Xanthocytophaga agilis: one gene and its partner. The protein of the gene in region 2 interacts with the protein of the main gene of each other region in a pairwise test. Links are inferred from orthologs where the notes say so. Each region holds a gene or a part of one and is shown on either strand. Other genes may lie near its edges.

Region 1 (16,597 bases), 580 kb from region 2 along the record:
GGAATAGTATACTTCTCACTACATCCTTTAACTTTACTTAAGTTATTGAATCCCATTTATTATCTACAACCAAACAATACATGAAATTCATTCACCTGCTTGTCTTACCATTAGTTGTTTCTTTAGTATTTCCTCATACTTTTTTACTGGCTCAAAATTCTAAAACAGTTACAAAATCATCCTTCAAAATCATTGGGTACTACCCTTTACAAGCCACCTACAAAACAGATACATCAGGAAAATTAAATCTTCAGGTCCCTTTTGATAAATTAACCCACATTAACCTCTGGTTTATCAATCCGGATTCACTGGGAAACTTTATACAGGATTTTTCCGGAGTATCCTCTTTTGTTGAACAGGCACATGCTCAAAAAGTTAAAGTACTATTTTCCATTGGAGGAGGTAGTATACATCTTCAATACCGACATCTGTTAGCTCCCCCTAATAGAAGTCTACTGATCCAGAAACTAGTGTCTTTGATACTTACCTATCAACTGGATGGTATTGATGTAGATCTGGAAGGAGCAGATATGGACGAAAACTATGAGCCATTTGTAACCGAACTGGCAACTGCCTTACGAACACACAACAAACTCATCACTGCTGCTATTGCAATCTATTACAAAGACCAACTAACAGACAAAGCACTAGCCCAATACGATTTTGTCAACATAATGAGTTATGATCGTACAGGTCCGTGGAGTCCGGACAAACCAGGTCCTCATTCGACCTATGCTCATGCAGAAGAAGATCTGAGTTATTTTGGAAAAACCAGAGGAATAGCCAAAGAAAAAATGACATTGGGAGTTCCATTTTATGGCTATGGATACGGTGAAGGTATGACTGCTATCAGTATGAACTATAGCGAAATTCAATCGTCTTTTTCGGGATCAGACACAAAAGATGAGTGGAAAATGCCGGATGGGAGAACTATCTATTACAATGGCCGAAACACAATAAAACGGAAAACAAAGCTAGCCAAACAAAAAGCTTCTGGCATTATGATCTGGCAGCTACCAGGTGATGCAACAGGAAGCAGCTCATTGTTGGATGTCATTTTCCAAACGGCTTATTGAATCCATAAAATATTTTGTAGACTTTACTATGTAGTGAAAAAACCAGGAGTTCCGATTTGTACAATTCTATGCATACGAGCCACTGTAGTTTTGTAAAAATCAATTCAAAATAAAGACCTGTTTTTATGAACTCATTTGACACATTTTCACAACTCCATCAAAATTCTACACCTCTTCTTTTAGGAAATATATGGGATGTACATAGTGCACTACTCTTTGAAGCAAATGGCTATAAAGCAATTGGTACTTCCAGTCAGGCAATAGCTAAAACATTTGGCTATGAAGATGGAGAAAACATTCCATTTGAAACACTTTTTCTGATAGCAAAAAGAGTCACAGAGGCAGTAAAAATCCCTTTTTCTGTTGATCTGGAAGGTGGATATAGCAGAACGATTGATGGTATAATTGAAAATATAACCAAACTCCATGCTATTGGCGTAGCCGGTATAAATCTGGAAGATTCCATTCCAGGGACTACCCGTCAATTGCAATCCATTCATGAGTTTCAAAAAACTCTTTCCACAATTGCCAATCATCTGAACCGGAATAATATGAAAGTATTCCTCAATATTCGTACAGATGGTTTTCTCCTGGATATGGAAACAGCTCTAAAGGAAACACTTTCCCGATTAAAAAGTTATGAAGAAGCAGGAGCTAATGGAATTTTTGTTCCCTGTATTACACAATCAAATGATATCTCAGAAGTAGTAAAAGCTACTACACTTCCTGTTAATGTGATGTGTATGCCAACTCTACCCAGCTTTGAAGATTTGCAAAAGCTAGGCGTGAAACGAGTTAGTATGGGACCTTTTACCGCAATGTATATACATAAGCGAGCAGAAGAAGCTATACATTCTATACAACAAAACAACTCCTTTTCTATTCTTTTTTAATAATCTGGCTGGTAAATAAAACATCAGCAACTGACTGTGTTATAATGAAAGCTTTGACCTTATCAACTTTTGGTAATTCCGATGTTCTCGTATATCAGGAAGTTACAAATCCCAGTCCGAAATTCAATGAGGTATTGGTTGAAATGAAAGCCATCGGGCTGAACTTTGCTGATCTGATGCGTCGCAATGGTACATATCCTCTACGGGGACAAGCTCCCTATATCAATGGATATGAAGGGGCGGGAATTATAGTAGATGCCAATAACCATCCTGAGTATAAAACAGGCGACAGAGTTGCCTTTGCCGATGTTCCATTTGCCAATGCAGAGCTAGTAGCTGTCCCTGTAGATCATATTATTCCTCTACCAGAAGATGTGAGTTTCGAAACGGCAGCAGCAAGTATGTTGCAAGGACTCACTGCTCAGTATTTGACATCTGATAGCCATCCGATAAAAGCAGGCGAAACCGTTTTGATTCATGCCTCTGCGGGTGGAGTTGGTCAATGGTTACTCCAGGTTTGTAAACTACAAGGTGCCAATGTTATTGGAATGACCTCATCAGAAAACAAACGGGAGATTTCACTTTTATTGGGTGCAGATCAAGCTTTTCTCTACTCAGAAGACTGGAAGACCAAAATATTGAACCTATTTCCACAAGGTGTGGACGTAGTATACGACAGTATAGGAACCACCCTGGACGATAGCCTTCAGGTGACACGAATATTGGGAAAAGTAGTGCTTTTTGGATTGGCAGGTGGCAAACTGGAAATAGGAAATCCATTAAACATCATCGCGAAATCTCAGACCATTATTGGTGGAGATTTATGGAACTATCTGACTTCTAAAGAAGAACGCCTTCGAAGAGCCAAGCAGTTGTTTGCATGGTTACAAAATAAACATGTTCAAATCTCCACACCCACACTTTTTAAACTCTCTGAGGGTAAAAAAGCCCATGAGTTTCTGGAGAGCAGACAGAGTACAGGAAAGATAGTATTGATACCCTAGTATCAATACTATCCTCTTACAATCCTCTCTCCTGCTTCTTAGTCACAGCTGATAGGTTCAATATCTTTATCTAACTCTTCTAAACGTCTGTCAGCCCATTCTTTTACATGCTGGATAAATGGAATGAGTTCTTCCGCTATTGGTGTTAATGAATATTCTACTTTAGGTGGAACTTCATGATAGACTGTCCGAATTACCAGTTTATCTTCCTCAAGTTCTCGTAATGTCTGTGTCAGCATTTTAGGTGTAATGCCTTTTACCATTCGTCGCAAAACACCATACCGTACAATTCCATGTGTATGAATATACCAGATCAACCGGCACTTGTACTTACCCCCAATGCGTTGAAATCCATAATCAACGGAACAAATACTCTCTCGTTTGGAATCTTTCATAATTAATCAAAAAAATATCATTCTGATTTTCAACAATAGTATACAATTAGTATGTAGGTACCCAAAAAGTGCATACTTGACGAATGGATACAAAGAAAATACTTTTGAATCAAAAAGAATATGAACCGAAGAACGATTCTCAAAAAAGGGCTCCTTCTGGGGTTATCTGCAACCTTACCCGTATCCTCTGTATTCTCAGGTATTAGACAAGCTACTCAACCTGTCAACAATGGTATTCATACTTTTACATTAGGTAAACTGGAACTGTTTGTTGTTACAGACGGACATATTCTGTTTAAAAAAGTTCAACCAAGCTTTGCCCCTGATGTACCAGCCAATCAGGTAAAACAGGTACTGGATGAAAACTTTCTACCAGATAGTGCTGATTTAGGTGTGAATATACTAATCATCAAGTCTGGAGATAAGATTATTTTACTGGATACAGGCTGTGGTACTATCTTGGGAGATTCTTCCGGATGGTTATTGCGAAATCTGCCCAAAACAGGTATTCAGCCCAGTCAGATTACAGATATTGTCATTACACATGGTCATCCGGACCATATGGGAGGCCTGTTGGGTAAAAATGGAGAACTAGCATTTCCATCAGCCAACATCCATTTATCACGACTGGAATATGAATTCTGGCAATCTCCAAGTCCTGACTTCTCCAAAAGTAAAATGAAAGATGAGGTATTGAAAACTATGGTTGTAAAAACGACTAAAAAAACTTTGGATAAAATAAAGCCTCATTTGCATCTTTTTGAAGATGGTTCACGAATACTGAATTGCCTTACTTTAAAAATTGCTCCTGGACATACTCCTGGTCATACAATCTCTACAATATTTTCAGCGGGGCAAGAACTTGTACATGTAGCAGATCTGGTACACTCTCCTGTACTGGTATTTGCTCATCCGGAATGGGGATTTGATGGAGACACAGATTTTGGACTTGCAGCAACCACCCGTAAAAACGTACTGGAAGAACTTGCTAGGAGCCGACAACAGGTGTTTTCCTATCATTTACCTTGGCCAGGATTAGGGCATGTACGCAAAAAAGGAAAAGGATTTGAATGGGTACAAACAGGGTTTGCCCTTCCAGATTAAGCTTATCAAGACCAAATATCTCTAAACAAAAGTTAGGGATATTTGGTAACCTATGTTTAGACATAACTCAATAAACTTATTTATACCATCGATTAATTTCAGTCACCCCTTCACCTTTTCCTGAAAAAATGCGACCTTTGCCAGGTTGAAAAAACCACATTGATTGAATGAAAGTTTGCATTGCAGAAAAACCCAGTGTAGCAAAAGATATTGCAGAAGTTATAGGAGCCAAGCAACGCAAAGACGGATACTATGAAGGCAACGGATACCAGGTAACCTGGACGTTCGGACACTTCTGCACCTTAAAAGAACCCCAGGATTATACACCTGAATGGAAATCATGGCGTCTATCAGCCCTGCCTATGATTCCTTCCAACTTTGGAATTAAATTGATTGATAACTCTGGTGTGCAGAAACAGTTTGGTGTCATTGAGAACCTGCTTAAAGATTGTGAAGAAGTCATTAACTGTGGTGACGCCGGTCAGGAAGGAGAATTGATACAGCGCTGGGTACTACACAAAGCCAAATGCAAAGCTCCAGTCAAACGACTTTGGATATCGTCTCTGACAGAACAAGCTATTAAAGATGGCTTTGCCAATCTCAAAGACAGTAGTCAGTTTGATAATCTGTATGCTGCCGGGAGTGCCCGTGCTATTGGAGACTGGCTATTAGGTATTAATGCTACACGCTTGTTCACAACCAAATTTGGTAATGGCAAGGCTGTTTTATCGATTGGTCGGGTACAGACCCCTACCCTTGCCATGCTGGTTCAGCGCCAAAAAGAGATTAATGCTTTTAAATCTGCAGATTACTGGGAATTAAAAACGCTGTATCGTGAAGTAGAATTTACAGCTACTATTGAACGTATTTACAATCAGGAACGAGCACAGAAAGGCCTTGAATACCTACAGGCTAATCCTATTTTTACAGTTACTTCTTTTGAGAAAAAGGAAGGTAAGGAAGGAAATCCCCGGTTATTTGACCTTACAGCCCTTCAGGTGGAAGCCAACAAAAAATATGGTTTCTCCGCGGAGATTACACTCAAACACGTTCAAAATCTGTATGAGAAAAAGTTTGTTACCTACCCACGGGTAGATACCACCTATCTGTCTGAAGATCTGCATCCCAAAGTAGAAGGTATTTTACGCAGCATGCAATATTATCAGGCACTTGTAGCACCCTTATTACTTAGTCCAATCCCTAAACTTAAAACTGTTTTTGATAACAACAAAGTAAGTGATCACCATGCTATCATTCCTACAGATGTGCTCCCTACTGGTTTGATTCCAGATGAAAAACGGGTATACGACCTGATAGCACGTCGGTTTATTGCCGTATTCTATCCGGAATGTAAAATTTCAAATACTACTGTATTGGGTGTGGTGGGTAAGGTGGAATTCAAAGCTACAGGAAAGCAAATTCTGGAACCAGGCTGGCGAGAGGTATACGCTAATGAAGCCAAGGCCAAGAAAACAGACGAGGAGAAGAAAGAAGAAGATAAAGACGAAAAAAAGGAGGAGGAAGAACGCGTGATGCCTGTCTTTACTGTTGGGGAGTCGGGTCCACATACTCCCAGAATTCACCAGGGAAAGACCTCACCACCCAAACCCTATACAGAAGCAACATTGCTTCGGGGGATGGAAACAGCAGGTAAACAAGTAGAAAACGAAGAAATGCGTGATCTTCTAAAAGAAAACGGCATAGGCAGACCTTCTACACGGGCAAATATTATCGAAACACTGATAAAACGTAATTACGTTGAGAAGAAAAAGAAAGCCCTGCTGGCAACTCAAATGGGGATTGATCTGATTGACACAATTCAAAACGAACTTCTCAAAAGTGCAGAGCTTACAGGAACCTGGGAAAAAAAACTGCGTCAGATTGAGAAAGGAGACTATGAACTGGAAACGTTTAAAGCAGAGCTGATCCAGATGGTGATTGACCTTACCAATGAAGTAAAACGGAATGCATATCGACAGATTGCCATTGCGGCAACTCCTACACCAGCGCCTGTCGAGGAAGAAGAACCAGAAAAAAAAGAAGCCAAACCGAAAAAGCCAAAAGAACCCAAAGAAGAGATTAACATTGAAGCTCTGACATGCCCTAAATGCAAGGAACATCTGCTGAAAAAGGGTAATAGCGCATATGGATGTGGAAACTTTAAAGTGTGCGGATTTAAGATACCGTTTGAAGTGTTAGGCAAGAAATTAACTGACAAACATATCTACGATCTGTTGTCAAAAGGAAAAACAGGTAAGATCAAAGGTCTGAGAACTCCCGGATCTGAAGAAGAGATAGAAGGTAAGCTAGTTTTACAGGCAGATTTTAATATTGGGTTGTAAGTAGAAACTTGCAACCCTTTTTTTATTTATTTTCTTTCTCTAAAATCAATCTTCCCAATCCATTTATCTTGTAGTGTTTATCTTTTTCTAAACTATAAAAATCTTCTTGAATTCATTGAGTTCAGACATTAAATTTGTAAAGTAACTTAACAAGTTTACTTTATTACTATGCCTACGATAGATTCATCCAAACAAGAGAGTTCTCTTCCCACCGAATTACGAACTGTTGTAACCCGGCTTATGAAAAAGTTACGGAGCAAATCACCGACCCGTGATACATTATCCCTTACTGAACGATCTGTGATACGATTACTTGATGAACATAAAGAATTATTGCCCAGTGAAATCGCTCGGATAGAAAAGGTTACTACCCAATCTATGTCACAGATTCTGAATCATTTATCGGATCTGGGTTACATTACCCGCACTCCTTCAGAAACAGACAAACGAAAGATTACCATAACTCTATCAGAAGGGGGACTAGCATTATTAAATACCAGCCGAAATGAGAGAGATGAATGGTTAAGTCATGCTTTACATGCTACCTGTACATCCGAAGAACAGGAAGTTTTACGCCAAGCACTAGGCCCCTTGAAAAAATTACTGGAATATGACTAATTATTATCTATATAAATAATCAAACCAGCTACTAATAAACTATGAACGTAAATACTTTTAATGCTTTCAGAAGTCGTAATTACCGGCTTTATTTTACAGGACAATCTATTTCTCTTTTAGGTACATGGATGCAGAAGACAGCTGTCAGTTGGATAGTTTACTCACAAACTCAGTCAAAGTTTATGCTGGGGGTCAGTGTGTTTGCAACGCTGTTTCCTTCTGCTGTTTTTTCTACTATTGGTGGTGTTGTCTCAGATCGTTACAATCGCTATCGGGTACTGCTGCTTACACAGGTTCTGTCTATGATACAAGCTATACTGCTTACTCTTGTAGTATATTTTCAGAAGTATGCAGTATGGGAAATCATATCTCTCAGTGTTATACTGGGTATCATCAATGGATTTGATATGCCAGCACGCCAATCACTGGTGTATGACATGGTAGATGATAAAAAAGACTTGTCCAATGCAGTGGCTTTAAATTCATCTATGGTCAACTTATCCAAGCTACTGGGGCCTGCCATTGCAGGGATTGCAATTGAAAATCTGGGTGAAGTAGTTTGTTTTGGCCTCAATGCATTTAGTTTTATTGCAGTAATCACCTCACTCCTATTGATGAAATTACCACCGTATGTAGTCCAATCCCATACAAAAAATATTCTAGGCGAGCTAAAAGAAGGATTTCAGTATATTAATCAGACTCCAGCCATTCGCTTTGTTCTCCTGATGCTGGCTCTGGTAAGTCTGCTAGTATTACCTTTTACTACACTTATGCCTGTATATGCGAAAGATATATTTCAAGGAACAGCCTCTACCTTTGGACTGATAGATAGCGCAATTGGCCTTGGCGCTTTTATTGGTGCTCTCTATCTGGCGTCATTAAAGACAGGCTCTGATCTCCATACCATACTGGCACGTAATACTTTTATCCTGGGAGCCGGACTGATTCTGTTTGCCTATACTTCCTGGTATCCATTAGCACTCTGTTTCATTGCATTTGCGGCCTTTGGCATGATGTCGCAGGTGACCATTAGCAATACCATCTTACAGACTCAGGTAACTCCGTCCATGCGTGGACGTGTAATCAGCCTGTATCTAATGGTTTACTCCAGCGCTCTGCCTATTGGCGGATTACTTATCGGAACTATTTCTCATTATATTGGTGTACAAGCAACTGTATTAGGAGAAGGCATTCTGGCTTTGTTGCTTGGGGGACTGCATATACGTTCGTTGCAGAAAGCCAAGCTTAAACCAGACGTTACACCAACTGTTGATGCACCTTCTGCAGAGATAGCCTTGCATTCGTAACTCCATATTGTAGATTTCTTAACCAATATTTACTATCTGTATGTCAACACAAGTCAATTCCAAAACAGCTCTTCTGGTAATGGATATGCAGGTAATGCTGCTTACTTCCTTACCAGACTCACAACCTGTGATTGCAAATGTAGCCAAAGCCATTACTCATGCTCGCCAGCACACTATTCCAGTAATTTATGTTGTTGTAGGCTTTCGGCCAGGAGCACCTGAAATCAGCATGATGAACAAAAGCTTTGCAGCTTCCAGAGAACGAATGGCAAATACTAATCCCGAAGATATGCTAAAAATAGAGCCATCTATTGTGCCACTATTCGGAGAAATCACAGTAATCAAACGCCGCTTCAGTGCTTTTACAGGTAGTGATCTGGAGGTTGTATTACGTGCACAAGGCATTCAGCATCTGGTACTCACCGGAGTAGTTACCAGTGGCGTTGTGTTGTCAACAGTGCGTGAAGCAGCTGATAAAGATTATCAGTTAACTGTATTATCTGATGCTTGTAAAGATCGAGACGCTGAGGTACATCAGGTTCTGATGACAAAGATTTTTCCTCGTCAAGCAGAAGTCCTGAAAGTTGAAGAGTGGATAAAAGCCTCTGTATAGGCCCCTATCCACTCACACAAAACATCAGTAGGATAGTAGTAAGCTATGCTTTAGTTTTTCTTTTGTTGATCATATCCACTCTTTTGCAGAAATGTAAGTGGATCATCCATATCAATAATATCGATGATGGCCTGTCGCTTATCAGAAGCATTAGTATAATAGGCCTGAGAAATTCTATAGCCAATGTAATAGCCCAGATCAGCTGGTCTATCTTTTACAGTATTTCCATTATACAACCAGTTGGAAGCATTTCCACTGCACAAAGTTGACTTAAACTCATCCCATAACATATTCTCATGGGAATCTCCATATTCGTTGACAGCAGAATAATTTGTTGTTCCAGTAAGCAGTTCTCCAATAAAGTTGGCAGCCCCTTCATGGATACAGGAATTAAGCTGATTACATACTACTGCATTGGGGCTTAACTTACTCTTCTGTTGTGTATGGATACATTCATGAGCCACTATACCTCTTATACTAAGTGGGATATTGGGTTCTTTCTGTGTATCACTTGGTTTCCAATTGTCTCCCAGTTCTGAAAAATCCACATATTTACAGGCAGTTATCATCTCCGTTCCCAACAGAATAAATCTATCGGAGACAGTTCCTCCTGTATTGTGTATGCCTATAGCAAAACAAACCTTAAAAGGCTTAAAATTCCCATAGATATCCTTCAATTTATCAAATACTTCTTGTATTAGCGGTTCTGACTTTTTCGATTCATAGGTAAATGGACGTACGGAAGCATAGTATTTGGGTAGTTTTGTCAATGTATTCACGAATCCTTCAGCGGAAAAATTCCTGACTCTTATGAAATCCTTTAGGCCATCGGTTGCTTTGTCCAGATATAGATTCTGGATACACATAACACTATCCCAATGGTTTTTGCAGATTTTGAGTTTGTCAAAAGCCTCCCAAAAGTGATCTATATCCAGTGTCAGTACATTTTTGGTATTTTCAATGGCAAGTTCCTTTTCAGTTTGCTTTTTCAGCGCTATTTCTTTAGGAGTAAACTTTTTAATATAAAAGCTTATCACTCCTTTGTCGGCATTTGTCTCTTCTTCAAACTTACGAACCGTTAAAGTAAATAGTTTGGTCTCTTTGGGTACAAACTCCAGTATTTCAAACCCAAACCGTCCATTGGGTGAATCCATCTCCTGTATTTTCGGATTTGTTTCATCTGCCAGAATCAGCATTATGTCGATACCCTGTTGTAAGACAAGGACTTGGTAAGGCACACCCTTCTGAAGGTTTAGCTTGAGTACAAGATCAGACGATTTGCTAACGGCTATGTTATCATACCCCTTATTGAATTTGACATCGGCAATAGTCTCAGCAAAGGAAAAAGTGGCCTGAAGAAAAAACAATGCAATCAGTATAGTTTTCATGGTGGTTAGGGTTTATGAAAAAGTAAGAGTGATATGCGATTCAATGAAAAAATAGTAGGGAGGATATAACTTCTTCATTCCGGATACTCAACTACCAAAAAGTAAAATCAAGTTCAATAAATCCAATGCTAGATTCTTACTGACTAAATAATACTAAAAAGTCAGTTTTTTTACGAATATATTTTATAAATCAGCTTAATTGCAGGATTAACGCACAAAAAATAATGTAGAAGGTATGTGAAATATTTTTCAATACCCCTAACTTTTCACAAAACGCTGTAGTATGTCTAGTATAAATCTTTTTAGTTTGGCTAAAACTATTAATGCCTCTTTATTTCTTATTATTTCCTTGCTACATATCTACTGGACAGTAAAAGGCCTGTTTCAACCTAATCAATATTTTCTTTCACTCGTTATCCCTGAAATTGATAAGGAACTTGCTTTTAAACCTGGTATAGGAGCAACCTTAGTGGTTGCATTGGCTCTATTGGTAGCCTCGTTTATCTCTATATGGGCTATTAAACCTATTTATAAAGGTACATTTCCATTTTTTGTTTCTGACTGGTGGTGCATTTATGGCAATCTGGCTATTACAATAGTATTTGGAGTACGGGCTATGGGAGATTTTAAGTATGTAGGATTTTTTAAAAAGATCAGACACACTCAATTTGCTTATTATGACACACGTCTTTATTCTCCTCTTTGTTTGCTGATAGCGATACTGGCATTTTACATTTATCTGCAGATCCGTTATTAAACAGATATGTATCAGAAATCTGTTTTACCATATGGTATCATTTTTATTCAATAAATATTTTAGTCAAAACAGGTTTTGATCAGAATTCTGTTTGGCTTTGGTAATCATCAGTTTTCTGGTAGAGTTCATCTATTATCAAAAAACTGATGGACTCGGAGTATTACCGAAATTCTGATTGAAAGAACAAAATATCAGAATTTTGGTAATTCTACATCAATACCTATTTCCCATTTAGTGTATTCCATTCCAGCTTTGCAAAAAAATCATTAAACATCAGATTGATATCTAATCGGGTATAAACACGAATATTTCGACCCTGATGGTTAAACTGATAAGCACCCTGTGTAGTAATGGCAGGAGACATACGTACTACATATTCGCTTGATGAAGGATCGGCCTCAAAAGAAGATTGCAAGGCAGTAAGCAATACCAATGGGCTATCTCCCAAAACATACGTTTCGCCAATGTTTACATATTTCTGAATCCGAACCATTAGAGTTTCCAATACACCAGCCAGATATCCTCCTACTTTTCCCTGGGGTTTTACTTTGAGCAACAATTGTGAATAGGGAAGCAATGCCTGGCGATAGGCATTACGGGGTATTTGCCATATAGGTACACGTGATTGATTAAAAACGACTCGTGCAGCAGCAATATCAATATTCAGATTATACTCCGGACTTGAATAATTAGGTGGTGGTAATGCAATATCTGTGTATTCTGGCCCTCCTATCCATACAAGAGTTAGCTTCTCTGCTATTTGGGGAGAAGCGAGTAAAGCTGACGCAATTTCAGTAAGGCCGGCACCACAAAGTACATACAAGGGTAACTTTGTATCTGTTCGCAAAGCCTCTCTGACAATCAAGTCTACTCCTTCACTTTTTACAGGTGTGCTATCCGTAAGCATGGCAGTATTAGATCCAGCTACAATCGGAAATCTATTTTTTACACCCATTACACCTAATAGTTCTTTTGCTTTGGCTGCTGCATTCTGTGCCTGAGTCTGGGAATTATCAAACCCATCACCTACTCTAAGGTGTGAGCCAATAATGCCTCGAATTTCCACAGACGGTGATAGTACTAGATGAGCAAGTTGAAATAAGCCATCCGGATCACCGCTAAAATCATTGTCAACAATGACACGCATTCGGGGAGTAACGGTATTTCCTCCACCAATTATTTTCTGGCTCTGGCCATACGTAATAACAGAAGCTAAAAGCAAGAAAAAAAGAAGACATACTTGTTTTTTCATAGGGGTTATAGGAGCAGTGATTTTTAAACTATCTCAACGATTTTTTTGTCTTTAAAACAGGTAATTGCCCAAAAGATATTCAATATTTGCAAACGATTTTTTTCTGATTCATCTTTTTACCTCTAAACAGTACAACACATAAACCAATACAACACATGAAAAAGACAACTTTCCTATTGCTATTTACCCTATTTGTCGGCATAACAATTACGAATGCTCAGGACATGACAGAGAAAGATGTTCCAGGTCCGGTAATGACTGCATTCAAGAAAAAATATCCTTCTGCCACAGATACCAAATGGAAGAAAACTAAAAATGGTAAACTTGAAGCTGACTTTAAGTTATCAGACAAAAAAGCAGAAGCAAAGTTTTCACCAGAAGGTGCCTGGTTAGAATCTAAACAACGCATTGGCAAAGCACAGGTTCCTGCTAAAATCATTGATTATGTGAAGAAAAACTATGCAGGTTACGAAATTGACAAAACGGAATTTCAGGAAGAGAGCAAAGACAATAAAAAAGAATATGAAGTCGTGATTAAAAAAGACCAGATTAAAGAAGAACTGAAATTTGATGCTCAGGGAAATTTTGTCAAAAAGAAGGATAAGAAAGATAAAAAAGAACAGAAAGAAGGATAAAATACGCCTATACATATCATGCACCTCTTGTATACTCCTCTAAGATGAAAATATCTGAACTATATTCAGATTGGTAATATACAGATTAGCAACCGGAAAAAAATACCTCAACAAGGGAAGTGAACAAAAATCAAATTACTTTGAAAAATGACTGGAATTCCAGTCATTTTTTGTTTTGACCAGAACACTAGTCACTTTCCAAAAATATTTAAACTCTTTTCATTTTTAACTTTGACTGGAAATATGTTCATATTCGCCAGTGACTGGAGTTCCAGTCACATTTTAGAAATATCCGAATACCAGTCAATTTATCAGCCAACCATACTTTCAGTTAGCCGACAAAGAAATATAACAAAAAATCTACCTAGTACCTCCCTTCAATCATTTGCCTCTCCAATAAGACAATTCGATAGACTTACTAACTTTTTAAATTTTTTCTGCCTTATCTCATTCTTATTTGAGCTTCTTCCAACGAAATCAGGTCTTAACATACTAGATCATTCATGCTCAATAAACTTGTAAAAACAGGTTTATGGGTAAAAAGGTACAGAAATAACCACTCTTTCACAGTCCAATTGCACAGGTACACTTTTTTCATACACATCACTAAATCATAAATATCTCATACACAAACTCATAAGAAAACTTTAAAACTTAGCTACTATGTTTAACACAAAATCAATCGGTATGCAGTCAGTGTCCGGATCAGCAATGAAACACACACGTGATATCAAAGAAAATCTTATTCGGGCTGGAATTGCGACAAAAGGAGTTGTTTACTGCCTGGCAGGTATATTAACCACACTTTCAGCATTTAATCTGGGAGGAGAGAAAGCAGACACAAAAGATTCTATCAAGTTTCTGGCAGGTCAACCTTATGGCTATATTCTATTAGGACTTATAGCAATTGGATTACTGGGGTATTCTTTCTGGCGACTCTATCAGGCTATAAAAGATCCGGAAAGTAATGATCGTTCAGGTAAACGAATGATCACTCGTGTTGGTTATGCTATCAGTGGTTTATTTTATGCCTCACTTTGCTATTATACTATTCGAATTATCATAAATGGAAATACATCTGATAGTGGTTCATCACAACAAGGTATGGTAGCTAAAGCACTGGAAGTACCTGCAGGAAAATGGATTGTAATGTTAGCAGCAATTATTTTCTTTGGTAAAGCGATTCATCAGTTTTACAAAGCCTATACTGAAAAATTTGCCAAGAAAGTAAAAGATGGAGCACTATCAGCCAAAGCGAAAGAAATATTTCGTACAGCAGGTAAAATTGGATATGTCGCCAGAGGGGTTGTGATCTGTATTATTTCGTACTTTTTATTTAGAGCAGCTATCGAAGCTAACCCACAAGAAGCAGGTGGATCAGGAGAAGCACTTAGCTTTATCGAAAACCAAGCTCCTTTTGGCTCTATATTATTGGTGATAGTGGCGTTAGGATTGGTAGCCTATGGAGTATACATGTTTGTGAAAGCAAAATACCGCGACTTAAGTGCTGTTTAAATTAAAGTAATCATAATAACAAAGAAGCCAGGGTGAGTACTCTGGCTTCTTTATTTATACAATTCATAAGGAAAGTATAAAATATTCTAATCATCCACCTAGAAACAGATCTCAATTAAACAAAAGTCAATCTGAACGGTAAATCAGAATCAGCAGGGCTGTTGTTAAAATCATTTACAGCCATTTACATTCTTAACACAGTATATTTTTTCGGGCAAACTGATATTCATATTACAGGCCCTAAGATCATCTTTATTACAAACATCCTCAAAACTTTTTGCTCGTCTTTCAATGACAAAAGAAATCATTGAACCTGTTCTGATATTAGCTGGTAAATTTGTAGCAACTACATTATCCCATACTTTATTACCATAGCGCCATGTGGTACCAATCGTAGACTTCTCCATTTGGACAAATCGTAAACCCGCACAAGCATCATAAATGACAGTCCCTCTAACACAATGATCAGGATTCATAGATTCCTTTTCACAATTCATATTTACAAACAGGAAACTATTAAAGATAAGAGTTAATGTAGTTATCGTTTTCATTCTTGTCAGAAGGATTTTAAGTGAATAGTTATTCTTACTTTGGAATGTATGATTGTATTCTTATGGACACTTCTTTTCAGAAATTATCTGCATTCACAAGAAAAATAATTTTTCACTCAATCAAATGTTCCTTCAGATACAAATAAGCTTTCCTCAATCCATGTCTCTGTCAGAATATAAAATATGGCTGGAGGCTTCCACTCACCTATATTCTCCAACCGAAAATCATCTTTTCTAAAAAAAATTTCGGTTTTAGTGCAACCTTTATTGTGGCTTTTGCATCTCATCGGAATAACAGACAATAAAATACTGTTCTCATCCAACACAATCGTTTTTTCATCCTGTTTTCTAACCAGTCATCCAAATAGAAAACAGTCTATCCAAAAACAAAATTTCACTATTGTAAACCCACTACCTTGCATTACATAATATTTATTCTAAAAATGGGTTACCATAGTTTTTTATTTCCATAAAGGATAAATCAGCAGCTAAAAATAGTCTAACATACATGTCTTATCACACTACTGACTATGATAAAACTACGTAACATCCACAAGTACTACTCACTGGCACAGAACAAAATGCATGTATTAAAAGGCATAGATCTAACCATTGAGGAAGGAGAACTCGTATCAATAATGGGATCATCAGGTTCTGGAAAATCCACCATGTTGAATATTCTGGGAATTCTGGACAACCATGATGAAGGAGCCTATTCATTAGCAGGACAATTGATTGATAAAAACTTATCACAGGCCAAAGCCGCTTACTACCGCAATCAGTTTATTGGATTTGTATTTCAGTCATTCAATCTGCTTTCGTTCAAAAATGCAATGGAGAATGTTGCATTGCCCTTGTACTATCAAAAAGTCAGCCGCAAACAACGCAACAAACTGGCATTGGAATACCTTGATAAAGTAGGTTTACGGGAATGGGCTGAACATATGCCTAACGAGATGTCAGGTGGTCAACGTCAACGGGTTGCAATTGCAAGAGCTCTTATCTCCAAACCGAAAGTAATTCTGGCTGACGAACCTACAGGAGCCTTGGATACCCAAACATCCTATGAAGTGATGGAACTGTTTAAAGATGTAAACCGCCAAGGCATGACTGTCATAATTGTAACCCACGAACACGATATTGCAGA
Region 2 (16,673 bases):
CTCCAATTTTTACTTTCAGTGCATCCTGTCTGATCCAGTCAACTGAATCATATAAAAATTCCAGTGTTGGAAACTTCTTAAACAAAAGTCTTTGGTTGCGAATAATAGCATATCGCCCGTTTTGTTTGAAAGCAATCAACCCATCTTCCAGATTCTTAATTTCTTCGAACTCTGTATCTGCAACTTTTCCACCAAAGAAGTTGGTCAGACCATACTTGCCATCCTGTTTTACCAGCAGAAATGTCTCATTCAATACATCTACTTCTTCATACTGAACAGGTAATACAGCAAATCCGGATTCGTGCCATACCCCTACCTTGCCCTCCTGCTTTACCAGTAATAACTCACCTTCCAGCGGCTCGATGCTCTCATAGCCAAATCCAGTAATCTCTTTGCCTGTCTTGTCAACAGACCCCAATCGGTTTTGCCGATACACCAGCATTGTATTTTCCTTTACGCCATCACAAAAATACTCGGTATCAACCGAATCATATTTTGCTTCTATCTGGAGTTTTCCATTGGCATCAATAAAGCCAAACTTTTCATTTTCCTCATTGTAAACAGGAAAATACGCCAGCGGTTGTGTGGCAATACGTTTTTCAATATATGCTTTATCAAAGAAGTCGGGATAAGTAGTCAGGAAGTTTCCAAGTGGGTTATCTTCCTGTTTATACAAAGAGAAAATCCAATACCACGCTTGTTCAACATATGGACTCTTCGGATACCGCTGAATAAAGTCGTAATAAGTCTGTCGGGTATGAGATAAGGTAGAAAGTTCAAATAAGCGTCTTTCGGCTTCTCCTCTGTATGGACTGTTGGGCTCTACTTCCAGGAATTTTTCATACGACACAATATCATCATCCTGTGTCAGGAATTCAAAAAGCAGCAAATCGTATAGTTTTACCGCCTCATGTGCCTGACGGGCATCCGGATAGGTATCTAAAAACTTCTTATAGCTTTTATAGGTATTAATTCTGGATGCTTCCGCATACGCTAGTTCATTCCTCTTTTCTATCGCCTGTGCTTTTTGCAAAGCTTCCGGAAAACGATCTATAAATGACTGAAAACCTGGAATACTATTTTTACCTTCTGCAATGGCATAGGCAAGACTATCTATCTCACGTTTCTTGGCCTCAATAGCGGTTAGATCTATACCCGCCTTCTTCCATGATTTTAGAGAAGAACGTTCCGTTTGCGGATAATCAACCAATGCCTCCAGGACATAGGCGTAGGCTGAATCAAGATATATTTCAGTGTTTGTAAAAGTTGTAGTAAGAGAGGCGGTAGCTTGTGCCTGTACAGGTGAATAATGGTACAAAAAATACAAAGCATATACATATTTAGCTCCTGCATTTTTTGGTTGCTTTCGTAAAACCTTATTAAGAGACAGCCGGGCTTCTGCTGTATGGTTTTTTCTCAGCTTTTTTAAAGCAGAGGTGACACGATCTGCATATGCTGTAGAAGATATGCAAATACACACAGTTACCCACAAACAACAAAGGTATGTCTTCACGTATATGTAAAACTTTGACTATGAGGCAGAACAAAAAACTCACTTTTCTTCTGGCGTTGCAATATACAACGACCCTACCCTCTTGTGCCTAAAAATTCAGTACTTTTTTCTGCCCATGTAATAAAAAACATCATTTTTCTTCTTAGTTTTCACGAAATTCTAACCCAATTACAGAAATTCAGTTCCTATTTTATGCAATACTATGCCTAAGTGCTTTGTATACTAGTTCTCTTTAGCAGTTATTATTCCAGTTCAACAGCAAATAGCATATGGTTGTAACAAACACCTGAACACTAGGGGTTATACATTTTAAGCCATTTTCTAACCAACCTACATTCCACTTACATCTTATGAATAGTTTTCAGGCTTATTTGATTATGGGCTTTGACCATATCACAGATCTGAATGGATATGATCACATTTTATTTATTATAGCACTTTGTGCTATTTATCAGATAACGGAATGGAAACGTATTCTGGTATTAGTCACTGCATTTACCATTGGTCATTCCATTACATTGGCTGTTGCAACCCTTCAGCTTTTCACATACAGAACGGATGTAGTTGAATTTTTAATTCCTGTCACCATACTTCTTACAGCTATATTCAATCTATTTTATAAAGTTCCTAAATCTTACTCTCTCTCAAATCCGACCAAACCACAATATTCCCGTTATTTTCTGGCAATGGGTTTTGGCCTGATACATGGACTGGGCTTCTCCAACTACCTGCGTAGTCTGCTAGGCAAAGAAGAAAGTATCTGGCAACCACTGCTTGCCTTTAATATTGGCTTGGAACTTGGTCAGTTAATTATTGTTGCCATATTTGTTATTGTTGCGTCACTATTTGAACGAATCTTAAATACCAATAGACGTGACTGGAACCTTGTACTTTCAGGGGCAGTAGGCGGAATTGCCCTCATTCTCATTCAGAAAACATGGATCTTTTAAATCCTTTATACAACATAAAGGATAAAAATTTTATTCCTCGTAAAAGACATATTCTACTAATTACAAAGTACTTGGCAGTATAATTATTCGCAATACAGGAAAAAAAGTAAAATAATAGTTTGTACCTACATCAACCAGTAATCAAAAGTAGTATCTTTGAAAAACTAAAGACCTCCCATATCTCATAACCAACAAACATGAAGAAAGTAATTCTGGCAGCGGCTTTGCTGGCAAGTACAGCAGGCATGGCTCAACGTTTTGAGGAGAATCGCTCCAAATTTGAGCAGTTAGGCACCTTACTCCCTACTCCCAACACGTATCGTACAGCATCTGGTGCTCCTGGTCATGACTACTGGCAACAACGTGCCGACTATGACATGCAGATTGAGCTAAACGATGAAAAACAACAGATCACAGGTACCGAAACGATTACCTATTTCAACAACTCTCCGGATGAACTAGGCTATCTTTGGCTACAACTGGAACAAAACATATTTGACAAAAACTCAACAGCCAATCTGACCAAAACTTCTGCAATGGAAGAAAAGGTGTCTATGTACCAACTCGGTTTCATGACACTGGAACAGTTTGATGGTGGCTATAAGATCAAATATGTAAAAGACAAAGCTGGCAATGCACTGAAATATACCGTTAACGGTACCATGATGCGGATTGACCTGCCTCATGCACTGAAATCAAAAGGTTCTTTTAGCTTTTCTATTGCATGGAGTTACAATATACACGACCACAATAAACTGGCAGGAGCTCCTGGCAATGGTCGTATGGGTTATGAATATTTCGCTAAGGATAACAACTATCTGTATGAGATAGCACAGTTTTTCCCTCGCATGGCCGTCTATGACGATGTATATGGCTGGCAACACAAACAATTCCTGGGCAATGGAGAGTTTACTCTTCCTTTCGGAAATTACAAGGCATCGATTACAGTTCCGGCAGACCACATTCTGGGTGCAACAGGAGTTCTACAAAACCCAAATGAGGTATTAACAGCTACTCAGATTTCCCGTCTGCAAAAAGCTAAAACAGCTAAAACACCTGTAGTAATCGTAACTCAGGAAGAAGCTGAGGCAAACGAAAAAGACAAATCTACCACAAAGAAGACCTGGAAATTTGCAGCACAGAATGTACGTGACTTTGCATTCGCTACCTCACGTAAGTTTATCTGGGATGCTATGCAGATTACACAGGATGGCAAGCCTGTTATGTGTATGTCTTACTATCCAAAAGAAGGTAATCCTCTTTGGGGTAAATATTCTACTCAGGCAGTAGCACATACTATTCGTACCTATAGCAAACGTACTGTTTCTTATCCTTATCCAGTAGCGATTTCAGTACATGGTCCTGTAGGTGGTATGGAATACCCTATGATCTGTTTCAATGGTGGTCGTCCGGAAGCAGATGGTACCTATTCAGAACAAACCAAATATGGTCTGATCTCTGTAATTATCCACGAAGTAGGTCACAACTTCTTCCCCATGATTATCAACTCTGACGAACGTCAGTGGACATGGATGGATGAAGGGTTGAATACATTCTGCCAGTATCTGGCTGAGCAGGAATGGCAACGTGAATATCCAAGCCGTCGCGGGGAAGCCTATAAAATTGTTCCTTATATGAGTATGGAACAAAATAAGCTGGAGCCTATCATGACTAACTCTGAACAGGTAAGTCAGCTGGGTAACAACGCATATGCAAAGCCTTCTACTGCGCTGAATATTCTTCGTGAAACAATTCTGGGACGTGATCTGTTTGACTATGCATTCAAACAATATGCTACACGCTGGGCATTCAAAAGTCCTCAACCTGCCGATTTCTTCCGTACGATGGAAGATGCATCAGGTGTGGATCTGGATTGGTTTTGGAGAGGTTGGTTCTATGGCACAGAACCTGTGGATATTGCACTGGAAGATGTAAAAGCATTCAATGCTGATACACAGAATCCGGAGAAAGAAAACCCAATCAGCAAAGCACAGGCAAACGAACAGAAGACAATCAGTCAGATTCGTAACGAAAAAGATATTCAGAAAACACTGGTTGATGAAAATCCGGAATTGAAAGATTTCTATAACTCATATGACCGCTATGCAGTAACCCCACAAAGCAAGTCACGTTATGAACAATACCAGGCTTCGTTAAGTGATGAAGAAAAGAAATTGCTTGCCTCAGGAGAAAACTTCTATAGTCTGAAACTGAAAAACAATGGTGGTTTGGTAATGCCTGTGATTCTGAAACTGGATTTTGAAGATGGCACCAATGAGATTGTTCGTATTCCTGCTGAAATCTGGCGTATGAATAATAAAGAAGTAAGCAAAGTCATTCATACTTCTAAAAAAGTAGTACAGTTTACACTAGATCCATTCCAGGAAACTGCCGATATCGATACGGATAACAATGCATTCCCATCAAAAGCTGCACCTACACGTTTTCAGTTGTTCAAACAGCAAAACCGTCGTCCAGCCAACCCTATGCAGGAAGCGCAGCAGATTCAAGGTGGTCAGCCAAGCAACCGATAAGATTGGATAAACGTAGAGTCTCTTTTATAGTTAACGCAAGCCAGAGTGGCTTGCGTTTTTTTATGTCTGGAAAAGTCAAAAAAAGTATAGTACATCAGTCTATAAATAAAAACACCTTTTGGAATTCCAAAAGGTGTTTTTAGTATAAAAAGTCTTATTCTTTTAATTTTCGTATTTATATAATTTAAGGATACTATCTACCTCATCCTTTAACTTCTCAATATCTTTGTTTGCCAAACTACCTGCTTTATAAGCACTATATACATTAGTGGGTAGTATATCCTTATACTTAGGTAGATTATGCAAAACTTCATACATCCCTAACTTAAACGCAACTCGCGCTTCAGTGTCTTCATCAAAGAAATCTTTATAAAAATCAAATTCATCAGTGTTATGAAAATACTTGTCTGCGCTCATATGCATTTATAGTTAAGTAAAGGATAATATGATCGCTAATTTATTGAAAAAATTCTTTCATACGATCAAAGAATCCTTTTTCATTTTTGGAAGGACGAGGCTGGAAATTATGAGCTGTACGGAATTTTTCCAGAATCTCACTTTCTTCGCGTGATAGCTGCTGAGGAGTCCATACATTTACATAAATTAACTGATCACCTCTGCCGTATCCATTGATGCTCCGGATTCCTTTGTCTTTCAGACGAAGGATTTTTCCACTTTGAGTACCTGCATCTATCTTTATTTTTACTTTTCCTTCGATGGTAGGTACTTCTACACTTGTTCCCAATGCAGCATCTGCAAAGTTTACATACAGATCAAATACCACATTGTCACCATCCCGTTTGAGTAATTCATTGTCTTCTTCTTCAATCAGAATCAATAGATCACCTGCTACACCACCTCTTGGAGGAACGTTACCTTTTCCAGCCATATTTAGCTGCATACCATCCGCTACTCCGGCAGGAATACGTACCGAAATAGTTTCTTCTGTCAGCTGACGACCTTCTCCATGACAAACCTCACAACGATCAGATACAATAGAGCCTTCCCCGTTACAGGTTGGACAGGTACTGGTTGAAATCATTTGTCCCAGCATGGTATTTACAGCACGACGTACCTGACCTGACCCCTGACAGGTGGAACAGGTTTTAAGTGCAGTACCACCTTTGGCTCCATTTCCACCACAGGTATTACAACTGGTATAACGCTTTACTTTTATTTTTTTCTCAATACCGTTAGCTACTTCTTCCAGATTCAGTTTAAGCTTGATGCGCAAGCTATCTCCTTTACGGACCCGCTTGCCACCACGGCCACCTCCACCAAAGAAATCACCAAACGGACTGTCACCGAAAATATCTCCAAAACGTGAAAAAATGTCATTGACATCTGAGAAGCCTCCACCATTGAAGCCACCTCCACCATTTACGCCCTGATGCCCAAACTGGTCATACCGCTGACGCTTTTGAGCATCACTCAGCACTTCATACGCTTCAGCAGCTTCTTTAAACTTATCTTCTGCAGAAGGATCATCCGGATTTTTGTCGGGGTGATATTTGATAGCTAACTTACGATAAGCCTTTTTTATCTCCTCTTCCGAAGCAGTCTTACTTACTCCCAGTATGTCGTAATAATCTCGTTTTGTCATGGGTTAAGATATATATTGAAACGTAAACCAGGGATAAGAAGACCTTTCCCTACGTTACTTCTCCATTGATTATGATTCTTAGTTACCTACAATTACTTTGGCAAAGCGGATAATCTTCTCTTTCAGAGAATATCCTTTCTCTACTTCATCCACTACTTTACCCTTTAGATCTTCAGTAGGAGCTGGAATTTGGGTAATTGCTTCATGAGTTTCCCCATTAAACTCTTTCCCGATTGCTTCCATTGGCTTCAGACCACGTTGTTCAAGTGTTTTATACAGTTTATGGTAGATAAGTTGTACACCTTCCTTCACAGAATTGATATCCTGTGCTTTTTCTATTGATTTCAAAGCTCTTTCAAAATCATCCAGAACAGGTATAATGGCCAAAATGACACCCTCTTCGGCAGTTTGCTGAAATTCTATTTTTTCTTTGGCAGTCCGACGACGGAAGTTCTCAAAGTCTGCCAGCAAACGCAGATATTTATCTTTGATTTCGGCAACCTGTGCATCAGCCGATGGAGTATCTGTTGCTGCGGCTTGCGTTTCCTGAGTCTCTGTTGTTTCTTCGTTCAGATCTACAGGAGTTTCAGATTCGTGCTGGTTTGTACCTTGATTTGATTCGTTTTGCATACCTATTCAAATAATTTAAGAAGTCATTATGAAAAATCAGGCGCTATCTACCCTGATAGAGAAGCTACCTGAATGCAATGTCAGCAGTTCAAGAATATTGCCAATTACATTGCGCCCACAAAAATATGACATTTTGTCGGATTTATGTAATAGTATTCCAACAGAAACCGGCTAACTTTTGACAAAAACAGCAGAATGTCGTTTTTTAGTTTTTCTGGAGGGATAAAAAAATAACTACTTATCCAAACTTTACTTTTATATCCTGATTATCACTAATATATCCGCATAAATTAGTATGCATAGTCCTAAGAGAAATAATTAAAATACAATATTTAAATCCAAGAATTCCATTCTTCACCCAAACCAATTAACATTTTTTTGCTTACTTTGCAGATATGGAGAACCGCTGGATCATTAAGTCAACCCCTTCTGAAGAAACTATACAGTCTCTGACTACGGCTATCAATGTTAGCCGTGCATCCGCCCAATTATTGACTCAGCGTGGCATTAGTGAATTCGAGAAGGCTAAGTTGTTTTTCCGGCCTTCATTATCTCATCTGCATGACCCTTTTATCATGCAGGATATGGACAAAGCAGTTAAAAGACTGGAGCAGGCCATAGGTAATAATGAATCCATCATGGTGTATGGAGACTATGATGTGGATGGTACGACCTCTGTCGCGATAGTATATGGATTTCTCCAACAATTTCACTCCAATCTATCTTTTTACATTCCGGATCGTTATAATGAAGGCTATGGAGTTTCCCGGCAAGGTATTGATTATGCACATAAAACAGGTGTTTCACTGATTATCTGTCTGGATTGTGGAATTAAATCAGGAGAGTTGGTCAGTTATGCTCAAACATTGGGGATCGACTTTATTATCTGTGATCACCACCGCCCGGATGATACACTTCCAACAGCAGTGGCAATCCTCAATCCCAAACGTCTGGATTGCCCTTATCCTTACAAAGAATTATCGGGTTGTGGTATTGGGTTTAAGTTTTTACAAGCTTTTTGTCAACGAAATGACCTATCGCTGGAAGAACGACTTTATCCATTCCTGGATCTGGTGGTTGTCAGTATTGCAGCCGACCTGGTTTCGATAACAGGTGAAAACCGTGTAATGGCTCACTTTGGACTTAAACAACTTAACTACAATCCACGTCCGGGACTAAAAGCACTGACACGAATAGCAGGATTTGAAAAGGAGCTGGATATTACCAATATTGTCTTTGGAATAGGTCCCCGTATCAATGCAGCCGGACGTATCGCCCATGCCCATGCAGCTGTCAATCTGTTACTTGCACACTCTGAAGCAGAGGCAGAACAATATGCCAAAGAAATTAATGTTAATAATCGCGACAGACAAGGATACGATATACATACTACCAAGGAAGCCCTGGCGATGATTGAAGAGGATGAGACATTGCGGCTATCCAAAAGTACTGTATTGTTTAAAAGTGACTGGCATAAAGGAGTTATTGGCATTGTAGCCTCGCGTTGTGTTGAAAAATATTATCGTCCTACCATCATTCTTACAGAATCCCATGAGATTGTCTCAGGATCTGCCCGTTCTGTGCCAGGTTTTGATGTATATGAGGCCATTGCCGAATGTGCTGACTTGCTGGAACAATTTGGAGGACATACCTATGCAGCCGGTTTAACTCTGAAACGGGAGAATGTGGAAGCGTTTCGGGAACGTTTTGAAACAATTGTTGCTCAACGTATTACAGCCGAGCAATTAATACCACAGATTGAAATTGATTTAAAATTGCATCTGCGGGATATCAACTTCAAGTTTTATAATATCATTAAGCAAATGGAGCCATTTGGCCCTGAAAATATGCGTCCGGTATTTATGTCCGAACCTGTGTATGCAGATAATGTACGTATACTCAAAGACGTTCACTTGAAAATGAGTGTATTCCAGGAAGGCACTTCCTACATTGATGCCATTGGATTTGGCATGTCTCAGTTGCATCTGGACAAAGTCACCGAAGGTAAACCATTCCGTATCTGTTACCAGATTGTTGAAAACAACTACCGTGGCAATCAGACTCTGCAGCTTCTGATCAAAGATATTAAGGCTTTTTAGTATTGTATTAGCCTCATATCTGATGGATTGGAACAAAATTTGTAGCTCCCCAAAACAATATTCTATCTTAGGCTTCTTCTTAAGAAAAGGCTGAAATGGTTCAACGAAAGCTGAACATTGTATTTAAACTGAAAAATGCTTCTTCGCTCTGAAAATTTACTAAAGAAATATGGAGCCCGTATTGTAGCCAACAATGTCTCAGTACAGGTACAACAAGGTGAAATCATTGGTCTTCTGGGTCCGAATGGTGCAGGAAAAACAACTACCTTTTATATGATTGTAGGGTTGATTAAACCCAATGAAGGCACTATCTACCTGGATGATGAGGATATTACTCATTTACCCATGTATCAGCGAGCTCGTAGGGGATTAGGATATCTGGCACAGGAGGCATCCGTATTCAGAACACTTACTGTCGAAGAAAATATTATGGCGGTACTGGAAATGACCGATTTACCCAAAGCTGCCCGTAAAGAGAAGACAGAGGAAATGCTGGAAGAATTTAGTCTTACCCATGTACGCAAAAACCTGGGACGGGTATTGTCCGGAGGAGAACGACGTCGTACGGAAATTGCCCGTGCACTGGCAGTAGATCCTAAGTTTGTACTGCTGGATGAACCTTTTGCAGGTGTTGACCCGATTGCCGTCGAAGAGATTCAGGGTATTGTGGCCAAACTCAAAACAAAGAACATAGGCATCCTTATCACAGACCACAACGTGGACGAGACCTTGTCTATTACAGACCGTGCCTATTTGCTATTTGAAGGTAAGATCCTTAAATCTGGTACTCCCGAAGACCTGGCATCTGATGAACAGGTAAGACGCGTTTATCTGGGTAAACACTTTGAATTAAAAAGAAAGATTTAACAGGTGTAAGGATATACAGGCACTGATTGGATAACGCAAAAACAATCATTGCCTGATTTTCTGTTACAATCTCTTGTCTAACATCCGTCACTGATGGAATATCTGTTGTTTCCCTTTCAGATGCCTGTAAGGCAGGATTCACTTCAAGAGAAGCTATTTCAGTCACTAACCGACTTTCCTGCTGGCATTCTCTCTGATATATTTTCTCCAGTTCTTTCCACATAGCATAGGCAACGTCAGCACGTAAACGTACCTGATCACGGTAATTCTCTTTCAATACATAGTTAGCGGCATTGTCCTTGTCTTTTTTTCTGTCAAGCACTGCCAGACGAAGATCACTGCGTTTGTATTGAATATGGATGTCCTTCCATACTGATTCAGCCTTTTTGAGTTGCTTGTTACGTTCTTTGGAAACAGGTTGAGCTTCCAGTTCGGCTTTTTGCCGAGTTGCCTGAGACAGCAGAGCGGTTAGATGGGTATGATTGGCAAGAGTTCTCTCTTCGTCTGCTTTGATGGCTTTGATTCGTTTCAGCATATGGTAAAGCTGCTCATTCAGTCGGGCCTCCTGAGCCATCAAGCGATAGTATTCTGATCTGTATTTGCGTAATGCAGAAGCTGTAGTGTGTCTTGCCATGAAATAAAAATAAAGGATAGAAAGTGATTTTTTAGTAGCTTAAAAATACTAAAAATCTCTCATATGACCAATTATTTACCCATTTACAAGCAAAACACAAACAACTGATAATCAATTATATATCAACACAAACAAGTATATCACAACAAATACTTTCTTTTATCCAGCATGCATCCGGATAGTAATGGTTTGGAGTATCGAATCTGATGAAATTTCATCTAGCGACAAGCACTCGCCACCCATTATAGCAGCCAGTTCACGGGCTTTTCCCAGTCGTAAATAATCGCTTTCGGTATCCAGTACGAGTGAAGGGATCTGTTGCTCTTTTAGTTGATTACCCAGCATCTGTATCTGGCTCCAGGGATTTCCTCCTCCGGGCAGGGGTACATTTGCTTTGCCATCACTCAGAATCACGACTAAAGGCTGCAAAGTGTCTGTGGGTATAGCATTTATTATCTCCAAAACCAACTGCAAAGCATGGGGCAAGGGAGTCCGCCCACCGGTTGGTAAACTGTGAAGAGCCTTTTCGGCTTTTTCTATACTATGGGTTGGCTCAAGTACAACCTGTGCTTCAATACCCCGAAACGCAATGACACTGACCCAGTCTCGCTGCTGATAGGCATTGGTGAGCAAGGACAGTACACTGCCTTTTACTGCTTCCATACGTCGGCTGGCAGCCATGGAACCGGAAGCATCTACCACAAAAAGGATCAGATTACCTTTTTTGTCCTCCCGTATTTTCTGATGTAAGTCATCACGCGTAATCTGCCATTCGTCCGGATTCCGGAATAAGGCTTTCTGTAACGTGGCCTCTATAGCCAGATTAGTTGGTTGCTTATCCGGAACAGACCGGATTGATTTCCCTTTCTGTATAGTATAGGTTTGATTCCTGTTTCCGTCTGTAGCATTCTGTGAAGTTTTGACGCCATTCTCAATCTGAATGTCAGGCAGACTATCAATTGGTATACTGGCAAAAACCTGTTCCTTCTCTCCTTCCTGTTCCGTTTCTGATGGGCCAGGCAAACAGTCCTCTGTCAGGCAATCATTATCGGGAGCTTGATTCTCCAAAGACTCGGAAGCGTCCGGTTTGGAATCAGAGGTTTTATTTTCTGTCGTAGATTGCGCTTGTTGCATCAGGTCATCCAGTGCCTTTTCATCCATTTTTGTATCTGACGAAAAAGGTTTCTGTCGACGTCTATGCAGTAAAACTAGTTCTGCGGCGTGTCGGATATCTTCTGGCACTACTTCAATACGCTGGGCTAAGGCTGCAAGAGTGCGTGCAGTTTTGTACATGACGATATCTGCCCGGAGGCTCACTACACCCATTTCCATACACAACTGACTAATCAGTTCCAGTAAATGATCTGGCATATGTACAGAGGTCAGTAACTGGCGGGCTGTTGTCAACTGCTTTTGCAGAGCTTGCTGGGCAATCTGCCATTGTGTTATAAAGGCAGCAGGGTCGGCATCATAGGCAATTCGTCTGCGTACTACTTCGGTTCGTTCAGTTGTATCACGAGGGGCTTCAATCTCTACCATTAATCCGAAGCGATCCAGAAACTGTGGGCGCAGATTGCCTTCTTCCGGATTCATGGTTCCAATCAATGTAAATCGTGCAGGGTGACTGACCGAAAGTCCTTCCCTTTGTACAGTGTTCACTCCCATTGCAGCAGCATCCAGTAATACATCGACCAGATGGTCTGACAAAAGATTGACTTCATCAATATACAATACACCTCTGTGTGCCGCAGCCAGCAGGCCAGGGAGGAATTTCTTTTTCCGTTCACTCAGCACTCCTTCCAGATCCAGGCTTCCTACAATACGCTCTTCTGTAGCTCCCAAAGGCAATGTAACGAAAGGCATCTCTACTTCCTGTACCAGATTGGTTTTATCCTGGCATACTTCACATGTATCCAGTAGGTGAACCGGATCACAGTTGTAGGGACAGCCTGTCACCTTAGTAATAGTGGGTGCTATTTGTGCTAACCCTCTGGCTGCTGTACTTTTGGCAGTACCCTTGTCACCTTTGATCAGCACCCCTCCTATTTCCGGATTGATGGCACAAAGCAGCAAAGCCCGTTTCAGTTTTTCCTGTCCTACTAAAGCAGCAAAAGGATAGTATGTCTGTGTATACTTCATGTATCGATAATACGCTATAAGACTGTTTTTATTTTTTGCCTGCCCATTGCTGGCCTATTACTCAACTTATCGTGTCTCATGTCTTTTGAGGAAATAAAAAAGTTTGTGTTACAAGGAGATGCTGTCCCTTAAGGGCTATTATTTGCCCCATTACTCAGAGTCCAAGCGTTTGAACCACCCATAAGGGCAAGTCGTATTTGTAACCTCTCTCAAAATACAATGTCTGAACCACCCCGCCCTTCGGGCACCCCTCCTTAGAAAGGAGGGGAGTTTACAAAGCCTTTAGTCTACATTATTCAAATACCTAAAAATCAAATACATCTATTTTTATAAATATATTTTTACAGTTCGTATGGACGGCTTTAGTAACAACAGGCTCGCCACTCCCCTCCTTTCTAAGGAGGGGTGCCCGAAGGGCGGGGTGGTTCAAGCGTCCGTTTTTTGGCACATGTTACAAAGCAGACCTGCTTAAGCTAACAGCCTTGACCAAACGTTCGAACCAGCATCTTTCTATTCAAACCAGTGCTCCCTTTTTAAAACTTTCATTTCTGAAAAAGCTATGGGACAGGATAAGATTACTCAACTCTTCCTTCCAGCAAGCCTTCACTCTGTAAATATACCTCTTGCAAGGCTTCCAGTATCTCTGGTGAGGGTTCTTTCCACATACCGCGTTGTGCAGCTTCCAGCAAACGTTCAGCAATAGCATGCAAAGCCCATGGATTACTTTGTGCAAAGAATTGCTGCATAGTAGCATCTAAGGCATACGTCTCTGCCACTTTTTCATACATCCAGTCGTCGACTACCTGTGCTGTTGCATCGTATCCGAAAAGGTAATCCACTGTAGCTGTCAGTTCCAATCCTCCTTTATACCCATGCTTCTGAATACTTTCAATCCATTTGGGATTCACCACTCTGGATCTGAATACGCGTAAGGCTTCTTCCTTTAAATCCCGGACTACTGGCCGATCCGGATTCTGACTATCACCAAAATAATGTTTTGGCTGATGTCCTGTCAGGCTGCGAATGGTAGCAATCATTCCGCCATGAAACTGCAGGTAATCGTCACTGTCAAAGATGTCATGTTCCCGGTTGTCCTGGTTATGCAACGCTACCTCTACTCCTGACAAACACTGCCGGAATTCATTTCTGGCATCTACTCCGCTTACACTTCGGGTATAGGTATATCCACCCCAGTTGACATACGCCTGAGCAAAGTCAGTTTCATTGTGCCAGTTTTTCTCATTGATCAGTGGTAAAATACCTGCCCCATAACTCCCCGGCGCAGCTCCGAAAATACGGTAGCTGGCCCGTTGCTCTGCTTCTTCTACAGGCATATCAGGAGTTTGCAGTTCTGCCAGATCCGTCAGATAATGTTTCCGTACAAAGTTTTGCTCTACAGGTTCATCCAAAGCAAGCACTTGTTGTACTGCATCATCCATGAGTTCGATCAGGTGCGGAAAGGCATCTCTGAAAAAGCCACTGATACGAATGGTTACATCTATACGTGGTCTTCCTAGTTCTGCCAATGGCACTATTTCTATCCCTGTAATTCTCCGGCTCTCTGGCTGCCATACAGGACACACACCCAATAATGCCAGAATCTCTGCCACATCATCGCCATAGGTACGCATAGCACTCGTCCCCCAGATACTGATGCCGACGTTTTCAGGATAGCGGCCTGTCTCTTTCATATGACGGTCCAGTACCTCCTTTGCCAGCTGTTGTCCCACCTGCCAGGCAGCTTGTGAAGGCAAGGCTCTGGGATCTACCGCATAAAAGTTGCGTCCAGTAGGCAAAATATGGGCCATGCCTCGTGTAGGAGCGCCACTGGGGCCGGCTGGCACATAACCTCCGGATAATCCATGTAACAGATGCGTTATCTCATCGTATGTTTGCGCCAGATTAGGTACAAGTTGCTGGCAAACAAACGTTAGCATTTTATGAATCTCTGCTGTATCCCGCAAAAACTCTACCCCAAATGTCTCAGCAATTACCTGAGGTATAGAATCAACCCGAAATCGTTCACGGTAGAGTATCTGAAACATATGTCTGCCAAGTTCCTCAATTATTTCTTGTACGTCTGCCCCTGTCACAACCGGACGCCCTGCCAGTTCTGTAAAAGCAGCAGACACAGTTTCCACCTTTTGCCCTCTGACAGCTGTAATTACGTCCCATTCCCATCCGAATAAAGCAGCCATGGCAGCAGGTAATCCGGGAGTATTGCGATTCGGCAATCGGGTCAAAGCCTGTAACATATCAATCAGGTTTTGTTCCTGAGGCATTTCTCCTAGTATATGTAACCCATTCCGTATCTGTGCTGCGCCCAGTTCACACAGATACCCATCTATATCTTCGATTAAGTGAGCAATGTCTTTCCCTCCCATTTCTGCCAATGTAACAGGCACACCTTCGGGTGTTATTTCGTCATCCCATTCGTGTACATGGTCGCCATGATCCCGCTTCAGCATCGCAGACAGGTCTTTATCCAGATTGGTTTGCCGTATTAAATCCCAGATCTGGCGTTGTAACAGTGGAAGTTTAGCAGGGTCCAGTGTTTCGACCTGATAATATTCATCTACCAGCTGCGTTAGCTGTGCCAGTTCACCATAACTATCGGCTGATGTCATAGGTGGGGTCAGATGATCCAGTATGACCGCATGAGCCCGACGTTTCGCCTGTGAGCCTTCCCCCGGATCATTGATGATAAAAGGATAAAATAAGGGTATATCTCCCAGAAAAGCATCCGGAAAACAATTTTCTGAAAGCCCAATTCCTTTGCCCGGAAGCCATTCCAGCGTCCCATGTTTGCCTACATGCACAATCGCATCAGCACCCCAACCATCCCGTAACCATCTATAAAATGCATAGTAATGATGTGTAGGTGGCAGGTCAGGTTGGTGGTAGATCGCATCCGGGTCCATGCCGTATCCACGTGGTGGTTGTAATACGACTAAGGCATTGCCTAATTCAATACCAGCCAGTGCAATATGATGATCATGTACATAGGTTTCACCAGGTGGTGGCCCCCATTGTTTCTGCATTTTTTGCTGTAAAGCCTCAGGTAGTTCTGAAAACCATTGAGCATACTGGGTAAAAGATACCTGTCCGACGGCACGTGATAATTGCTCTGTGGTGAGATAGGTTAAGTCATATGAACATCTGTCTATCAGTTCGTGAATTAATTCTGTTCCACTAGCAGGCATATGAGGTATAGTATATCCTTCTGCCTGCATAGCCTGGAGAATAGCCATCAAAGACGCTGGAGAATCCAGTCCTACCGCATTGCCAATCTGCGATGCCTTTGCATTGGAGTTTGTAAAAACAAACGCAATGCGTTTCTCTTTATTGGGTAAATGACGCAGACGGGCAAAACGAGCTGCTATACCCGCCACTCGTTCTATCCTGTCTTCAACAGGTTCGTATCCTTTGGTTTCCCTGTCTTTCTCTTTAAATGAAACTGGTACAGTGATAATGCGTCCGTCAAACTCAGGAATAGCCACATTCATAGCAGTATCCAATGGATTGAGTCCCCGGCTTGATGATTCCCAAGGGCCACGACTCATACCACTGGTAATAGCTTGCAGAATCGGTACGTTTAGCTGACGCAGAATTTCCTCTTCTCCTTGTCGCAGTTGTTCTGTTTGTATATCCCGCATGGCAAACGAAACTGTATTTACCAATACGTCGATCAGCACTTCGTTAGT

Evidence for each region.
Region 1: the proteins of recJ (region 2) and QNI22_RS02880 interact in binary tests that used the Escherichia coli proteins (3 or more experiments, as listed by UniProt). The link is inferred for Xanthocytophaga agilis from one-to-one orthologs.

What each region holds. Positions count from the first base shown.
Region 1 is NZ_JASJOU010000001.1:698,519-715,115, reverse strand. Bases 4,314-7,226 are described here. They hold QNI22_RS02880 (type IA DNA topoisomerase), read left to right. Parts: upstream 4,314-4,639; coding sequence 4,640-6,814; downstream 6,815-7,226. Other genes in these bases: QNI22_RS02875 (MarR family winged helix-turn-helix transcriptional regulator), read left to right, coding at 6,983-7,226; QNI22_RS02885 (MBL fold metallo-hydrolase), read left to right, coding at 4,314-4,472. Also shown: QNI22_RS02905 (glycosyl hydrolase family 18 protein), read left to right, coding at 81-1,076; QNI22_RS02900 (isocitrate lyase/PEP mutase family protein), read left to right, coding at 1,202-1,969; QNI22_RS02895 (quinone oxidoreductase family protein), read left to right, coding at 2,023-2,973; QNI22_RS02890 (winged helix-turn-helix transcriptional regulator), read right to left, coding at 3,012-3,368; more of QNI22_RS02885, read left to right, coding at 3,489-4,313; more of QNI22_RS02875, read left to right, coding at 7,227-7,432; QNI22_RS02870 (MFS transporter), read left to right, coding at 7,474-8,739; QNI22_RS02865 (cysteine hydrolase family protein), read left to right, coding at 8,780-9,352; QNI22_RS02860 (DUF2268 domain-containing putative Zn-dependent protease), read right to left, coding at 9,403-10,740; QNI22_RS02855 (DUF3995 domain-containing protein), read left to right, coding at 11,024-11,497; QNI22_RS02850 (nucleoside hydrolase), read right to left, coding at 11,718-12,749; QNI22_RS02845 (PepSY-like domain-containing protein), read left to right, coding at 12,905-13,384; QNI22_RS02840 (DUF1206 domain-containing protein), read left to right, coding at 14,048-14,899; QNI22_RS02835 (hypothetical protein), read right to left, coding at 15,070-15,450; QNI22_RS02830 (ABC transporter ATP-binding protein), read left to right, coding at 15,981-16,597.
Region 2 is NZ_JASJOU010000001.1:122,518-139,190, reverse strand. The notes cover bases 6,989-9,977. They hold recJ (single-stranded-DNA-specific exonuclease RecJ), read left to right. Parts: upstream 6,989-7,625; coding sequence 7,626-9,329; downstream 9,330-9,977. Other genes in these bases: lptB (LPS export ABC transporter ATP-binding protein), read left to right, coding at 9,465-9,977; QNI22_RS00535 (nucleotide exchange factor GrpE), read right to left, coding at 6,989-7,230. Outside these bases: QNI22_RS00560 (WG repeat-containing protein), read right to left, coding at 1-1,480; QNI22_RS00555 (HupE/UreJ family protein), read left to right, coding at 1,864-2,463; QNI22_RS00550 (M1 family metallopeptidase), read left to right, coding at 2,661-4,997; QNI22_RS00545 (hypothetical protein), read right to left, coding at 5,160-5,414; molecular chaperone DnaJ, read right to left, coding at 5,455-6,600; more of QNI22_RS00535, read right to left, coding at 6,679-6,988; more of lptB, read left to right, coding at 9,978-10,196; QNI22_RS00520 (hypothetical protein), read right to left, coding at 10,105-10,830; QNI22_RS00515 (putative cobaltochelatase), read right to left, coding at 10,990-12,969; QNI22_RS00510 (cobaltochelatase subunit CobN), read right to left, coding at 13,545-16,673. UniProt on the Escherichia coli protein: Single-stranded-DNA-specific exonuclease.